Regions from separate parts of the Paenibacillus sp. Marseille-P2973 genome, predicted to be linked through region 1. Evidence: predicted binding sites of a transcription regulator. Region 1 holds the regulator's gene; the other holds the start of a gene.

Evidence for each region. Region 1 encodes Rex, which represses fermentation and respiration genes when NADH is low (regulators of the CRP and FNR family bind a similar motif). Its sites were predicted from a motif close to TTGTGAAATATTTCACAA; they were not measured.
Region 2: the regulator Rex is predicted to act here: its motif matches at 1,780-1,797, upstream of nirB (nitrite reductase large subunit NirB).

The regions. Positions count from the first base shown of each region.
Region 1 is NZ_JAGQEH010000002.1:577,806-584,355, forward strand. It holds gene KB559_RS06220 (cell wall elongation regulator TseB-like domain-containing protein) at 444-929, opposite strand; gene KB559_RS06225 (amidohydrolase) at 991-2,292, opposite strand; gene KB559_RS06230 (redox-sensing transcriptional repressor Rex) at 2,270-2,932, opposite strand; gene dinG (ATP-dependent DNA helicase DinG) at 2,970-5,828, opposite strand; gene KB559_RS06240 (tetratricopeptide repeat protein) at 6,016-6,550, opposite strand, start outside.
Region 2 is NZ_JAGQEH010000001.1:88,684-95,233, reverse strand. It holds gene KB559_RS00480 (winged helix-turn-helix transcriptional regulator) at 1-156, shown strand, start outside; gene KB559_RS00475 (FAD-dependent oxidoreductase) at 216-785, shown strand; gene ric (iron-sulfur cluster repair di-iron protein) at 979-1,686, shown strand; gene nirB (nitrite reductase large subunit NirB) at 1,915-4,350, shown strand; gene nirD (nitrite reductase small subunit NirD) at 4,384-4,725, shown strand; gene KB559_RS00455 (formate/nitrite transporter family protein) at 4,779-5,558, shown strand; gene KB559_RS00450 (GNAT family N-acetyltransferase) at 5,759-6,550, shown strand, end outside.

The DNA of each region.
Region 1 (6,550 bases):
ATACATTCAAACCACATTAGTATATATATCAAACTTACAAATATGAGTATATCACATCGTATATACATTTTCGAATAAAGTTGTGAATATATTTAAAATTTTTATAAAAGTGCATGTTCAAAAAGTCAGGTTTGCAGGACCGAGGCGTATGCTTTCGAAGTGCGTTTTTGCAAAACGCTTTAGGTTGGATGAAGTTAGGGACTGAGTAGCGGAGCTAAACGTTTTCGTAGAAAACGACTTCGTAAGCATTTGCTCATGGGGTACGTGAGCAACGGAAGGCCCGGCTGAATTCAAGATTCGACGTCGAATCCGCTTCATGATCCCCTTCGTCTTGGAAAGATGACTTTTTGAACAACCTCTAAAAACAGCCTTGCACTGAAGCACGGACCGCTTGACAGGTCCATGAATTCAGCGCAAGGCTGTTATTATTTCTTATGCAACATTTACCGGTTCGGCAATGTAAATACCTCTTCCAATGCCTGGCCGTCGCTAAACCGGAAAAAACGGTAATAATGATGCGCCTTTTCCTTATAAAATAGCTGCCACACCAATTCATTGTTGTAGATACCCGGCATAAGCCGCACGACTTCAATACCGGGATATTGATCATGTATGATTGTACGGACTTGGCTTTCCGATACGCCCTCGGACAGCGGCTTTACTTCAGCCTGCCCGCCCTCCGGCAGCCAGACCATGATCTCTTGTCCGTCTGCATCCTTGCCTTCCACTACCCAGCATACTTTGTCCCAGACCGATTTCCACACTTTTTCGGCTTCGGTCAGTCCGGTTTCCTGTCTGGCCCGTTGAACGGCTTCATTCTCTCCTTGCCATATATCCTCGTGGACATACAGATAAAAGCGGTGAAGGCCAATGAGCACCAGCACCAAAATCACAATGGAGAGCAGGATCCATTTGGTTCTGTTCTTCAACCTACTCTTCCTTTCCCCGATGCCGGCTTATTCCGGTTTCTCTTTCATACCCTGCGGCATGTTATCGGCCTAACAGGCCCTCAAAGGCAGCCTGGGCTTCAAACCGGACCTTCTCCTCGTCAAGTGTCAGACAAGCTCCGTGCTTAACTACCTGCTTACCGTTCACCCAAACATGCTCGACATCCTTCGAACCCGCCGAGTAAACGGCATGGGAAATATAATCCGTCCGTGGCAAGAAATGGGCTTGCTCTGTATTCAGCGCGATGAAGTCCGCCTTCATGCCCGCGGCCAGCCTGCCCGTGTCTTGAAGGAAGAGCGATTTCGCACCGTATTCCGTACCCATTCTGAGCGCTTCCGCGGCCGGAACCGCGGTCGGGTCGCCCGAGACTCCTTTGTGAATAAGAGCTGCCAGGCGGATTTCCTCGAACATATCTAGGTTATTATTGCTTGCTGGTCCGTCTGTGCCCAATGATACGGTTACGCCCGCTTTAAGCAGGTCCGGTACGCGGGCAACTCCACTTGCCAGTTTGAGATTGCTGCCCGGGTTATGGGAAACGGCCACATTGTGCGCCGCCAAAATTTCGATCTCCTCATCCGTCAAATGCACAGCATGTGCCAAAAGTGCCGGACGGCTGAACAATCCCAGGTTTAACAAATGCTGAACCGGACGCAATCCGTAATCCGCTACGTTCTGCTCGACCTCGGCCCGTGTTTCCGACATATGCGTATGCAGCGGCAGATTCAGGTCATGTGCCGCCTGAACGATCTTCTCGATATAATCCGGCGGACAGGTATAAGGCGAGTGCGGCGACATCATCGTCGTAATCCGCCCGTCCGCTTTACCATGCCAATTACGGGCAAAAGCCACCGCCTCATCCAGCTTATGCTGCTGAACGTCAGGCGGGCATAGCCCGATGACTCCGCGCGTCAGTACCGCCCGGATCCCCGATTGCTCGACAACGGAAGCCACTTGGTCCATGTGATCGTACATATCCAGGAAGGTCGTTGTTCCGCCTTTCAGCATTTCCAGAACGGACAATGCTGTGCCGCGGTAGACATCCTCCCCGGTAAATTTAGCTTCCATCGGCCACATTTTTTCCTGCAGCCAGGTTTGAAGCACCATGTCATCCCCATAACCGCGAAGCAAAGACATGGCGGCATGACCATGGGTATTGACGAGTCCCGGCAAGAAGAGCAGGCCTTTACCGTCGAAGGTTTCGGCGCCCTCCACGCCTTCTTCCGGGCGCTGTTCGCCTATATAAGTAATCGTGCTGCCTTCTACCAGCATATATCCGCGAATGACCGGCTTCTCCCGGTCCGGCACGGCGAAGGTTCCGTCTTTAATCAACCATTTCCGATTCATGTTCCGAATGTTCCTTTCCTCCGTTCAAATAATAAGCAAGACTCATCAAGTCGGTTGTGAAATCGGCCGCATGCACCCGCACCTCAGAAGGCACCTTAAGGATCGTGGGCGCAAAATTCAAGATAGCCCCAATTCCAGCGGCCACAAGCTGGTCGGCTACTCGCTGGGCTTCCGGTGCGGGAACCGTAATAATTCCGATCCGGATCTGATTGCCTCTTACCGTATCCACCAGATCTTCGATCGGTTGAATCGTGATATTGTTGATCTGGGTACCGATTTTACCAGGGGATGCGTCGAATACGGCGACGATTTTCATATTGTCCTTCAAATAAGCGTTGTAATTCGACAATGCTTGTCCGAGATTACCGGCTCCGATCAAAGCCACGTTGATCTGCTGGTCCAAGTTCAGAATCTGGCGGATTTTCTCGATCAGATAGGAGACGTCATATCCGATCCCCTTCCGGCCAAAGTCGCCGAAATAAGCTAGGTCCTTACGGATTTGCGCCGGATTGAGATCCAGCTTTTGTCCAAGCTCCTGAGAAGAAACCGTCGGGACCTCCCGGCGGCTCAGTTCATTAAGAAAACGTAAATACACCGGCAATCTGCGTACTACGGCGTCAGAAATTTTTTCCGATTTCATTTGGTTATCCCCCTAATAGGCGCGATTTGAAGAACGTTTATTGTTCCTCTGCGTTCAGCCATTCCGAAATTCGCGGAACCATCTGCCCGAGCGGCATATGCTCCATTTTCGGTCCGGGCAAAGAATATAAAAAGTATTTCCCGTAGTAAGATTCCAAGATGCGTGTATCGTAAACAACCACGATCCCGCGGTCCTGCGAAGACCGGACCAGACGTCCGAAGCCCTGCTTGAACCGAATGACGGCTTGCGGAACGGACAGCTTCATGAACGGGTTCTTCTTCTGCTGCTGCAGCCGTTCGCTCTTTGCCTCCACAAGCGGGTGGTTGGGCGGCTGAAAAGGCAGACGGACGATAGCGAGACTCGTCAAAGCTTCCCCCGGAATGTCCACGCCTTCCCAGAAGCTGCTCGTTCCGAGCAGCACCGAAGCATGTTGTCCCTGGAAGCGACGGGTCAGCTTGGTCCGGCTTCCGCTATCCATTCCCTGCCCGATCACGGTAATTCCTTGTCCGGCCAGCTGCTCCTTCAAAGGATCATATACCTGCCTCAGCATCCGGTACGATGTAAACAGGACCATCATACGGCCCTTCGTTACCACCGCTGTGTCGGCAAGGGACTGAACCAGAGTAGCCACGAAATGATCGTCGCCTACACTTCCCTTTACGCTTGGAAAGTCCCGCGGAATGACCAGCAGCGCCTGTTCCCGGTAATTGAACGGGGAAGGCAGCATCGAAGTAATCAGTCTGTCCTCCGCCGCGGCTTCGGTTAATCCAAGCTGATCTATCATATACTGGAACGATTTGTCGACCGACAACGTAGCCGAGGTCATGACTACACTTTTCTTTTTGTCGAAGAAATAACCCTTCAATTGCGCGCTCACGTCGATCGGAACCGCGAAAATTTGCAGGGACCGGCTACGGTAATTACCGTTTCCTTCTATCCAGTATACCGTATTCTCGTCCTCCAGCTTAATAAAAAATCGCAGCGCGTCGCGTTCGGTTCCGAGATCCTTCAAGAGTCCGCTAATATCGGTGATCAGGCTCTCATAGCCGTAATCATGGTCGTCTTCCTTAAGCTCGTTGATCATCCGCTCGCCTTTGCGGAGAACGTCGCCCATAGCCACAAAAATTTGATTCTCCAGCGCGGTAAGCGTATCCCACGCCTTCGGTTTCTTTTGCGGCAGCAAGCGCAGCACAAACTGTCCAGGATCCCCTGGCGCTGCATCGCTGCGTTCAGGCATCAGCGTAAACATCAGCTCGGCCAGCCGATCCCAGTTCTCCTTCACATCCACAAGGGTCGGGTACAATCCGTCAATAACCGAACACCATTCCGCAGATTTCTCACTTCCCGATTGCTGCAGCATACTGCGCAGATTCGGGAATTGTCCGGTTTTACTATCCTTAAACAGCCGGGTGAGCGTATGGACAACGGTAAAATACTTCATTTGAAGTCCCAAATGCTTGCCTGCCACTTCTTCCAAATGATGCGCTTCGTCAATTACCAGACGTTCGTATCCAGGCAGCAGCTGGTGGCCGGCTTGAATATCGGTGAACAGCTTGGAATGGTTCGTAATGACCACATCGGCAACACCCGCTTCATGCTTGGCCTTGTGATAGTAACATTTGCGGAACCACGGGCAAGAGCGGCCAAGGCACGAGTCCGATTCACTCGCCACCGTTTCCCAAAAATCTCCACCGCGGTTTCCAAGGTTCAGCTCCTCGTCGTCGCCCGTCTCCGTATGGGCCAGCCATACGATCATCTGGGCGGCCGTCATCACCTCTTCTTTAGGTGTCGCAAAGTCTCTTCTATTAATTTTATGTTCAAATTTGCGCAAACACAAATAATGCTGTCTTCCCTTGAATACAGCTGCGCTGAACGGAAAAGGCACGACCTCCGTCAACAGGGGCACATCCCTTTCCCTCAGCTGCTCCTGGAGGTTGATCGTATGCGTGCTGACCATTACCTTCTCATCATTCTTCACGCTGTGGTAAATAGCCGGAAGCAAATATCCGAGCGATTTACCCGTTCCGGTCCCCGCCTCGATCAGCAAGTGCTTATCTTCGTCAAAAGCCTGGGTCACCTCGTTCAGCATCAGGTTCTGTGCTTCGCGCTCCTCATAATCGGGCAGCTTGGCGCGCAGCTTCTCCCGGACCTGCTCCATGAATTGCTCAAAGGAAACATCGCGAAGCGGATTGCCAAGCATGGAGTTTCTGGCAGGCTCGATGTCCATCCAGTCCTCCACCTGCAGCGCAAACTGCCGGTAATACGTATAACCGTCAGGGCTCTGATCGGCCTCCCGTTCTTTTTCCTGAAGCATGGCATCAAAAAACCAGCCCAGATCGCTGTCTTCTCCGGCAAAAAGGTCTGACAACCTTTGCAAGACAATCAGCGGCAAATCGGCCAGTTCCTCGAGACATTTCAAGAAAATGAGCGCGGTCGCCAAAGCATCGCTATCCGCCTGGTGGGGCCGGTCATGCTCAACCCCGAACTCGGATGCGACCATTCCCAACTGATAAGTGGTCAACGAAGGGAAAAATATTTTCAAAAAATCCATCGTATCGAGAATGCGTCCCGTAAAAGGCAGATACCCGGTTTTATCGAGCGCACTCTGCAAATAATTAAAGTCGAAGGCGACGTTATGTCCCACAAGAACGGCGTCGTCAAGTAGCGGCACCATTTCCATCATGACTTCGTCCAGATCCGGCGCATCCTTGACATCGTCTTCCGAAATTCCCGTAAGTCCCGTAATAAAGGGAGGTATGGGTATTCCCGGCTTCACATAGGAACTATAGACCCGGGATACTTTCAAATCTTCATCTATAATGGCAAGCCCTGCTTGAATAATTTCATCAGAGGACTGGTTCCCCGTCGTTTCAAAATCGAGTACGGCATATTTCATGAGTTCCAAAGTCCCTTTCGTTCCAGTCTCTTTTACAGCATAACAGAAGTAAGCCGTTTTGAAAATTCCGGTGTAGACGGTATCCCCGGCAATGCGGACACAATAAAGAGCGATGCTCCCCCATTGAAAGGGGACATGCACCGCTCTTCTGAATCATGGCTTTTGTAACTCAGGTGACCGGATTACATTACAGCAGCGACGTCAATTCGTTTCCGTACTGGAGCTTCCCGGAGCTCTTCATACAGGCTTCCAGATTGGCCAAAGGCTCGGGCAGCGAAGGATCATGATAATGGGCCAAAGTAAAATATTCCTTCGCTTTCGTGCGCACGCCTTGCCGGGCTTCAATGCAGCCGAGCGCGTTATAAATAATCGAACGAAGTCGTTTACTTCCGGAACCATCCAGCACTTTCCAGAAATGAGCAACCGCTTCTCCAAACTGTTCCAGATGCATATGGCACATCGCCAAATAGGTTCGAACCACCGTGCTTTCTGGATAGGTTTCCAAAGAAATCTCAAACTGAGGCAATGCCTGGGAAAACATTAAAAGTTTATAATACCCTTGTCCTTTAATAAAAGCAGCGCAATTCATTTCGGGAAGCTGGGCGCTTTTTCCGCTGTCCGGACTTGCCCAGCTCTGGCGGAAATCGCCCATTTTCTCTTCAAAATTAAGCCATTCCTCAATAATGCCGTCACTCATATGCTTGAGCAAATGCCATTTCTTA
Region 2 (6,550 bases), on a different contig from region 1:
GAACGGATGAAGGATCTGGAGAACGAGGGGATCGTCGACCGGCATGTCTATCCCGAAACTCCAGTACGCATTGAATACGAACTGACGGAAAAAGGAAGAGCGCTAAGTCCGGTCATGGAACAGGTGCAATGCTGGGCTGAGCAGTGGATCGAGTAGTCTACGTGCCGTTATCCCGCAGCGGAGCGGCACGAATTATATAGAAAGTGGGTGTACTTGTGGCTGAGGTAATAGTAATCGGAGCGGGACCAGCAGGATCTAGCGCAGCATTATTTCTGGCCAAGGCAGGGAAGGAAACCCTGGTTCTTGACAGCAATGCCAGTATGACGAAACGGGCATGGATTGAGAATCACTATGGAGCCAAGGACATTTCCGGACCGGATTTGCTAAAAATCGGTCGGGAGCAGGCCCAGAAGTTCGGAGCCAAGTTCATTGAGGAGAAAGTTACGGTAGTGGATACGAACGGCGGATCCAAAGTGACCGTAAAGACGGAATCCGGCCGAAGCTATGAGGCATCCCATGTGATCCTGGCAACCGGAGCATTGACGGAATTGGCGGGGGCGATCGGCCTTGAGCTTAAGGAAGGCAGAGAACCTAGAATCAAGACCGTGATCGACACCGACGGAAACGGACGCACAAGCAATCCGCGGATATGGGCTGCTGGTACGGTCGCCGGCGTAAGCGTTCACACGATTATTACGGCGGGTGACGGCGCTAAAGTAGCCATCGAGCTGATCAGTGAACTGAATGGCGAACGCTACGTGGACCACGATGTATTAAAGTCATAACGTTATAACATCCACCAAAACACATAAATGAATAGTGGCAGATTCAAAGCTTCCCAGAGTTAATGTCTCTTGGGAAGCTTTTTTGCGCAGAATGGACAAAAGGTTTGTGACGCCAATCACAAAGCCGGGGGTAAAGGTGCGCTAAATTGAATATAGTTGGATTAGAGATGCTAAACAGGAGGGGATAGGTGTGATGGAGCAGAAGCTGCTATTCGACAAGAAAAGTTTAGTCCGGGATATCGTACTTGAATTCCCGAAATCAGCAGATTATTTTCGTCGCCGCAAAATTGACTTTTGCTGCGGTGGTAACCGGCCTCTTCAAGAGGCGGCAGAGGAAAGAAATCTGGAAGTCGATGAACTGCTATCCGATTTGGCAAAACTGGCCGCGGATCATCCGAATGCGGAGGAGAGGGATTCCTGGACCGATGCGGATTCGCAAACCCTTATCGGGCATATCGTGAATAAGCATCACGCTTATTTGCGTGAAGAATTGCCGGAGCTGCATAAGAGTGTAATCAAGGTCTCTCGCGTACATGGCGGGCACGATCCTCATTTAGTCGAAGTAGAACAACTGTACGGCCAGCTCCGAAACGAACTGCTTGAACATACAGCCAAGGAAGAAGCGGAAGTTTTTCCGAAAATGATAAATTGGGAACTGGGTCAAGAACAAGAAGTTCTAAATAAAATGCTTGCGGCGATTACAGAATTGGAAGCGGAGCATGACGGGGCAGGCAAGATTTTGAAACGCTTGAGAGATATTACCGGAGATTTTCAGCCGCCGGCGCATGCTTGTACGACGTACCGTACGACTTATGCACGATTGGAAGAGCTGGAAGGGATGACATTTAGTCATATTCACCTTGAAAATAACATTTTGTTTCCTCGTTACACGTCTTTATAAGCAGAGAAAAGTGGAATATGGACCTTCCCTCCTTGAGCAGGAGGGAAAAAATTATGTTTTTCAATAGAAAAACATAAAAAAGTATGAACAATATTGTGATAAGTTTCACATTTAGTGTGAAATAGATCACAATCTATTTTGAATTTTAAATTATAATTAAGTTATCAAAGAAAAAGAAAATGTTAGTGGACAATGAAACGATTGCATTTTGAAGGAGGCAATTCCAATATGGGAACAGATAGAGAAAAACTCGTGGTGATCGGTAACGGGATGGCGGGAATCAGCGCTGTCGAACAAATTTTGAAATTGACGAAGAGATTTGATATTACGGTGTTCGGGAGCGAGCCGCATCCCAACTATAACCGGATTATGTTATCTTATGTTTTGGAAGGCAGCAAAACGATCGATGATATCGTGCTTAACGATTTGAACTGGTACCGGGAGAATGGAATTACGCTGCATACGGGAACTACGGTTGCCAAAATCGATGAGCAGACTAAAGAAGTAGTTACGGCGGACGGAATGCGGGTGCCTTATGACAAGGTGCTGATTGCTACAGGTTCCAACTCGTTCATTTTGCCGATTCCAGGCAGCGACAAAGAAGGCGTAGTCGGTTTCCGCGACATCGCCGACTGCAATCAAATGCTGGAAGCGGCTAAAACCTGCCGTACAGCAGCCGTCATCGGCGGAGGATTGCTTGGCCTTGAAGCAGCCAAAGGGCTGGTTCAGCTTGGGATGGATGTTACGGTCGTTCACTTGATGGAGGACTTGATGGAGCGTCAGCTTGATCACCAAGCCGCTTCGATGCTGAAATCGGAGCTCGAGCGCCAGGGAATCAAATTCAAAATGGGCGCGCAAACGGCCGAATTGCTGGGCGACACGAGAGTCAGCGGCCTGCGGTTTGCCGACGATAGTGTATTGGATGCCGAGTTTGTCGTAATGGCGGTAGGGATCAAACCGAATGTCGCGGTTGCCAAGGAAAGCGGAATTACCGTCAATCGAGGGATTGTTGTTGACGACTATATGCAAACCTCGATGGAAGGCGTGTACTCGGTCGGCGAATGTACGGAACACCGTGGCACCTGCTACGGCCTGGTTGCTCCTTTATTCGAACAGGGCATGGTGCTGGCCAAACACATTAGCGGCGTCGAAGCTCCTCCGTATGAAGGTTCGGTCGTATCGACCAAGCTTAAAATTTCGGGCGTTGACGTGTTCTCGACCGGTGAATTCATCGATGGTCCGGAGCACACCGTGATTGCGAATAAAGATGATTGGAAACGTACCTACAAGAAAATTTTGCTGAAAGACGGAGTTATGGTCGGTGCCGTACTCTTCGGTGATATTACGGATTCGGCTGAACTGCAAAAGCTGATTAAACAGAAAACGGTCATGACGGATGAATTGTACGGTACATTGATGGGAACCGGCTGCTGCGGCGGCGGGGCCAAGAAGACCACATCCGTGGAAAGCATGCCGGATGAAGAAATCGTATGCGGCTGCAACGGCGTTACCAAAGGTACGATCGTAGACGTAATTACGAATCAAGGCATGACAACGGTTGATGAAATCAAAGCATGCACCGGAGCCACCCGTTCTTGCGGAGGCTGCAAACCGATGGTTGAGCAAATTTTGCAGTATGTGCTTGGGGACGGCTTCAAGTCAACAGCCAAACAAGGAATTTGCGGCTGCACTACCTTGAGCCGTGATGAAATCGTGGCCGAAATCAAGGAGAAGGGCCTGCAAACAACTAAAGAAGTAATGAATGTGCTGGGTTGGAGCCAACCGGAAGGCTGCTCGAAGTGCCGGCCGGCCATTAACTACTACCTCGGGATGATCAATCCGGATACGCATGAAGACGAAAAGGAATCGCGGTTTGTCAACGAGCGGATGAACGCGAATATTCAGAAGGACGGAACCTATACTGTCGTTCCCCGCATGTATGGCGGTGTGACCACACCGGAAGAATTGAAACGGATTGCGGACATTTCGCTGAAATACGATGTGAAGGTGGTTAAAGTAACCGGCGGTCAACGGCTTGATTTGATCGGCGTCAAAAAAGAGGATTTGCCGAAAGTTTGGGAAGAACTCGACATGCCTTCGGGCTATGCGTACGCTAAATCGCTGCGCACGGTGAAAACCTGCGTCGGTTCGCAGTTCTGCCGATTCGGCACCCAGGATTCGATGGGAATGGGGGCTACGCTGGAACGCAAATTCGAGCGTCTCGACTTCCCTGCCAAATTCAAATTGGCTGTGAACGGATGCCCGCGGAACTGCGCGGAATCGTGCACGAAGGATATCGGGATCGTCGGTAATGACGGCGGATGGGAAATTTTCGTAGGCGGTAACGGCGGGATCAAAGCCCGACTTGCGGATTCGCTCTGCAAAGTGAAGACCGATGAAGAACTGATCGAAATTGTCGGTGCGGTTATGCAGTACTACCGTGAAACCGGCAACTATCTTGAGAGAACCTCGGAATGGGTGGAACGCATCGGTCTGGAACAGATCAAGACCGCTGTAGTAGATAATCCTGAGAATCGGAAAGCGCTTATGGAACGGATTGAATTTGCTCTGCAGCAAGTCGAGGATCCGTGGAAGAAAGCGATTCGCGACAACGAGAACAGCGACAAAATGTTCAATCGCCTGGAAGTGGGTAATCAACTGTAAATATTGGTTAATAGTGAGAGGAGAGTACGATACATGACTAAGGATAAAATCGAATTCATTTCTGTAGGTGCTGTGGACCATTTTCTGGTACAGATCGGACGTGTAGTCGAGATCGGGGGGCGGCAGATTGCCGTCTTCCGCCTCTCCGATAACCGGATTTTCGCAGCTGTAAATAAGAATCCTCATCCGAAAGGCGGACCGCTTGCGGAAGGGATTGTTTCGGGACATTACTTGTACGATCCGCTGTACGACTGGAAAATCGATCTGACCACCGGTCTGGTTCAAGCTCCGGACACCGGCCAGGCGCAAATGGTGCCGGTCAAGATAGAGGATGGGCAGGTATGGATTGGCGCGGGGGAATTACAAACTGTATAGCGGCTTGATTGCTGCATAGCAACGCACTTGGGAGAGAGAGTGGGGAAAGTCAAATGTTTACACAAAGCGTAGAATCCATTGTGGAAGCAGCCGTTAAAAAGAAAGAGAAGATGAATGAAAGTTTGCCCCGGTACTTTGTATCAACGCTCCTGGCGGGAGCGTACGTGGGACTGGGCATCATCCTGATATTTAGCGTGGGTGCGCCGCTGGCCGCGGTGAAGTCACCGTTTCAGAGTATGGTTATGGGGATGTCGTTCGGGCTCGCCCTCACACTTGTCATTTTTGCCGGTTCCGAACTGTTTACGGGGAACAACATGTTCTTTACTGCCAGTACTTTGGCTAAGCGTACCACGGTATCGGATACCCTCAAAAACTGGATAATCGTCTTTCTCGGCAACTTAGCGGGGGCGATTATCCTCAGTTTACTGATCGTAGGCTCCGGTTTGTTCAAAACCGCCGCTCCGGAACATCTGATCTTTGCGGCTGCAGCCAAGAAAATGGGCGCCCCAGTCATGGAACTGTTTTTCCGCGGCATTTTGTGTAACTGGCTTGTATGCCTGGCCATCTGGATGGCCAACCGGGCGAAGGATGACATTTCCAAGCTTGTCCTGATCTGGTGGTGTCTCTATGCCTTTATCGCGAGTGGTTATGAGCATAGCGTGGCTAACATGACGCTGCTCAGCTTGTCCATGATGCTGCCGAATCACCCCGAAACGATATCGCTTGCCGGATGGTTTCATAATATGATTCCCGTCACGCTCGGCAACATTATCGGCGGCGCCGTATTCGTAGGTATGGCCTACTGGTTTATCTCACCGGTGCGCAAGAAATAACCCCGTTCAAAAGCAAATAAAGCTGCTTAAGAGCTGCATTAACGGTCTGTAGTGACTGCTGATGCAGCTTTTTTGTTGACTAAAAATGGTTAGTCTCCTCCAGGAATTGATGATTAAAATCAATATTTAACTGGCTTTTTATTAAACTAGTTTCTATTATAAAATGCAGCGGGCTAGCTTATTATAGGAGGACGAATGTGATGCACAATATTAGATTTGCTCAGGATTATAAAAATAATGACCGTGCTAGAAAGAGCTTATCAGATTTAGCCCATAGCACATTTGGCATAAGCTTTGAGGACTGGTATCAAAAAGGGTATTGGAAGGAACGTTTTATCCCTTACTCTTATTTGGATGGAGATCGAGTCATTGCGAATGTGTCCGTAAATATTATGGATTTAATTATTAATGGGGAAATCAAACAGGCCGTTCAAATCGGTACGGTGATGACGCACCCGGATTATCGCAATAAAGGCTTGTCGTCACGTTTGCTGACAAAAGTCCTTGATGATTATGAACATAAGTGTGAATACATATATCTTTTCGCGAATGAATCCGTATTGGATTTTTATCCGAAATTCGGATTTCGTCCGGTTCAGGAACAGCTTTTTTCACTGGGAAATATATCGGAATATCGATCTGGTTCAGCTGCAAATAAAAATGTCAGGAAGCTGGATATGCAAAATGAGGCTGACCGGGCATTGATGTATCAAAGATCTCTGGAAAGGCTCCCCAATTCTCAACGCTGGGGAACTGCTAATTCGGAAGGGATACTCATGTTCTATGGTTTGAATGTTTTTAGTGAGGAGATTTATTATTTGGAAGAGGAGAATATCATCGTTATTTATAAGAAAGAAGAGGATCGTATCGATCTGTTCGATATCATAAGTGCAAAGGAGTTTGAAATTCAGGATATCCTATCGCATATTGCAGACAAAGACGTTAGGAAAATCGTGTTTCACTATACTCCGGATTATAAAAATATGGATCTT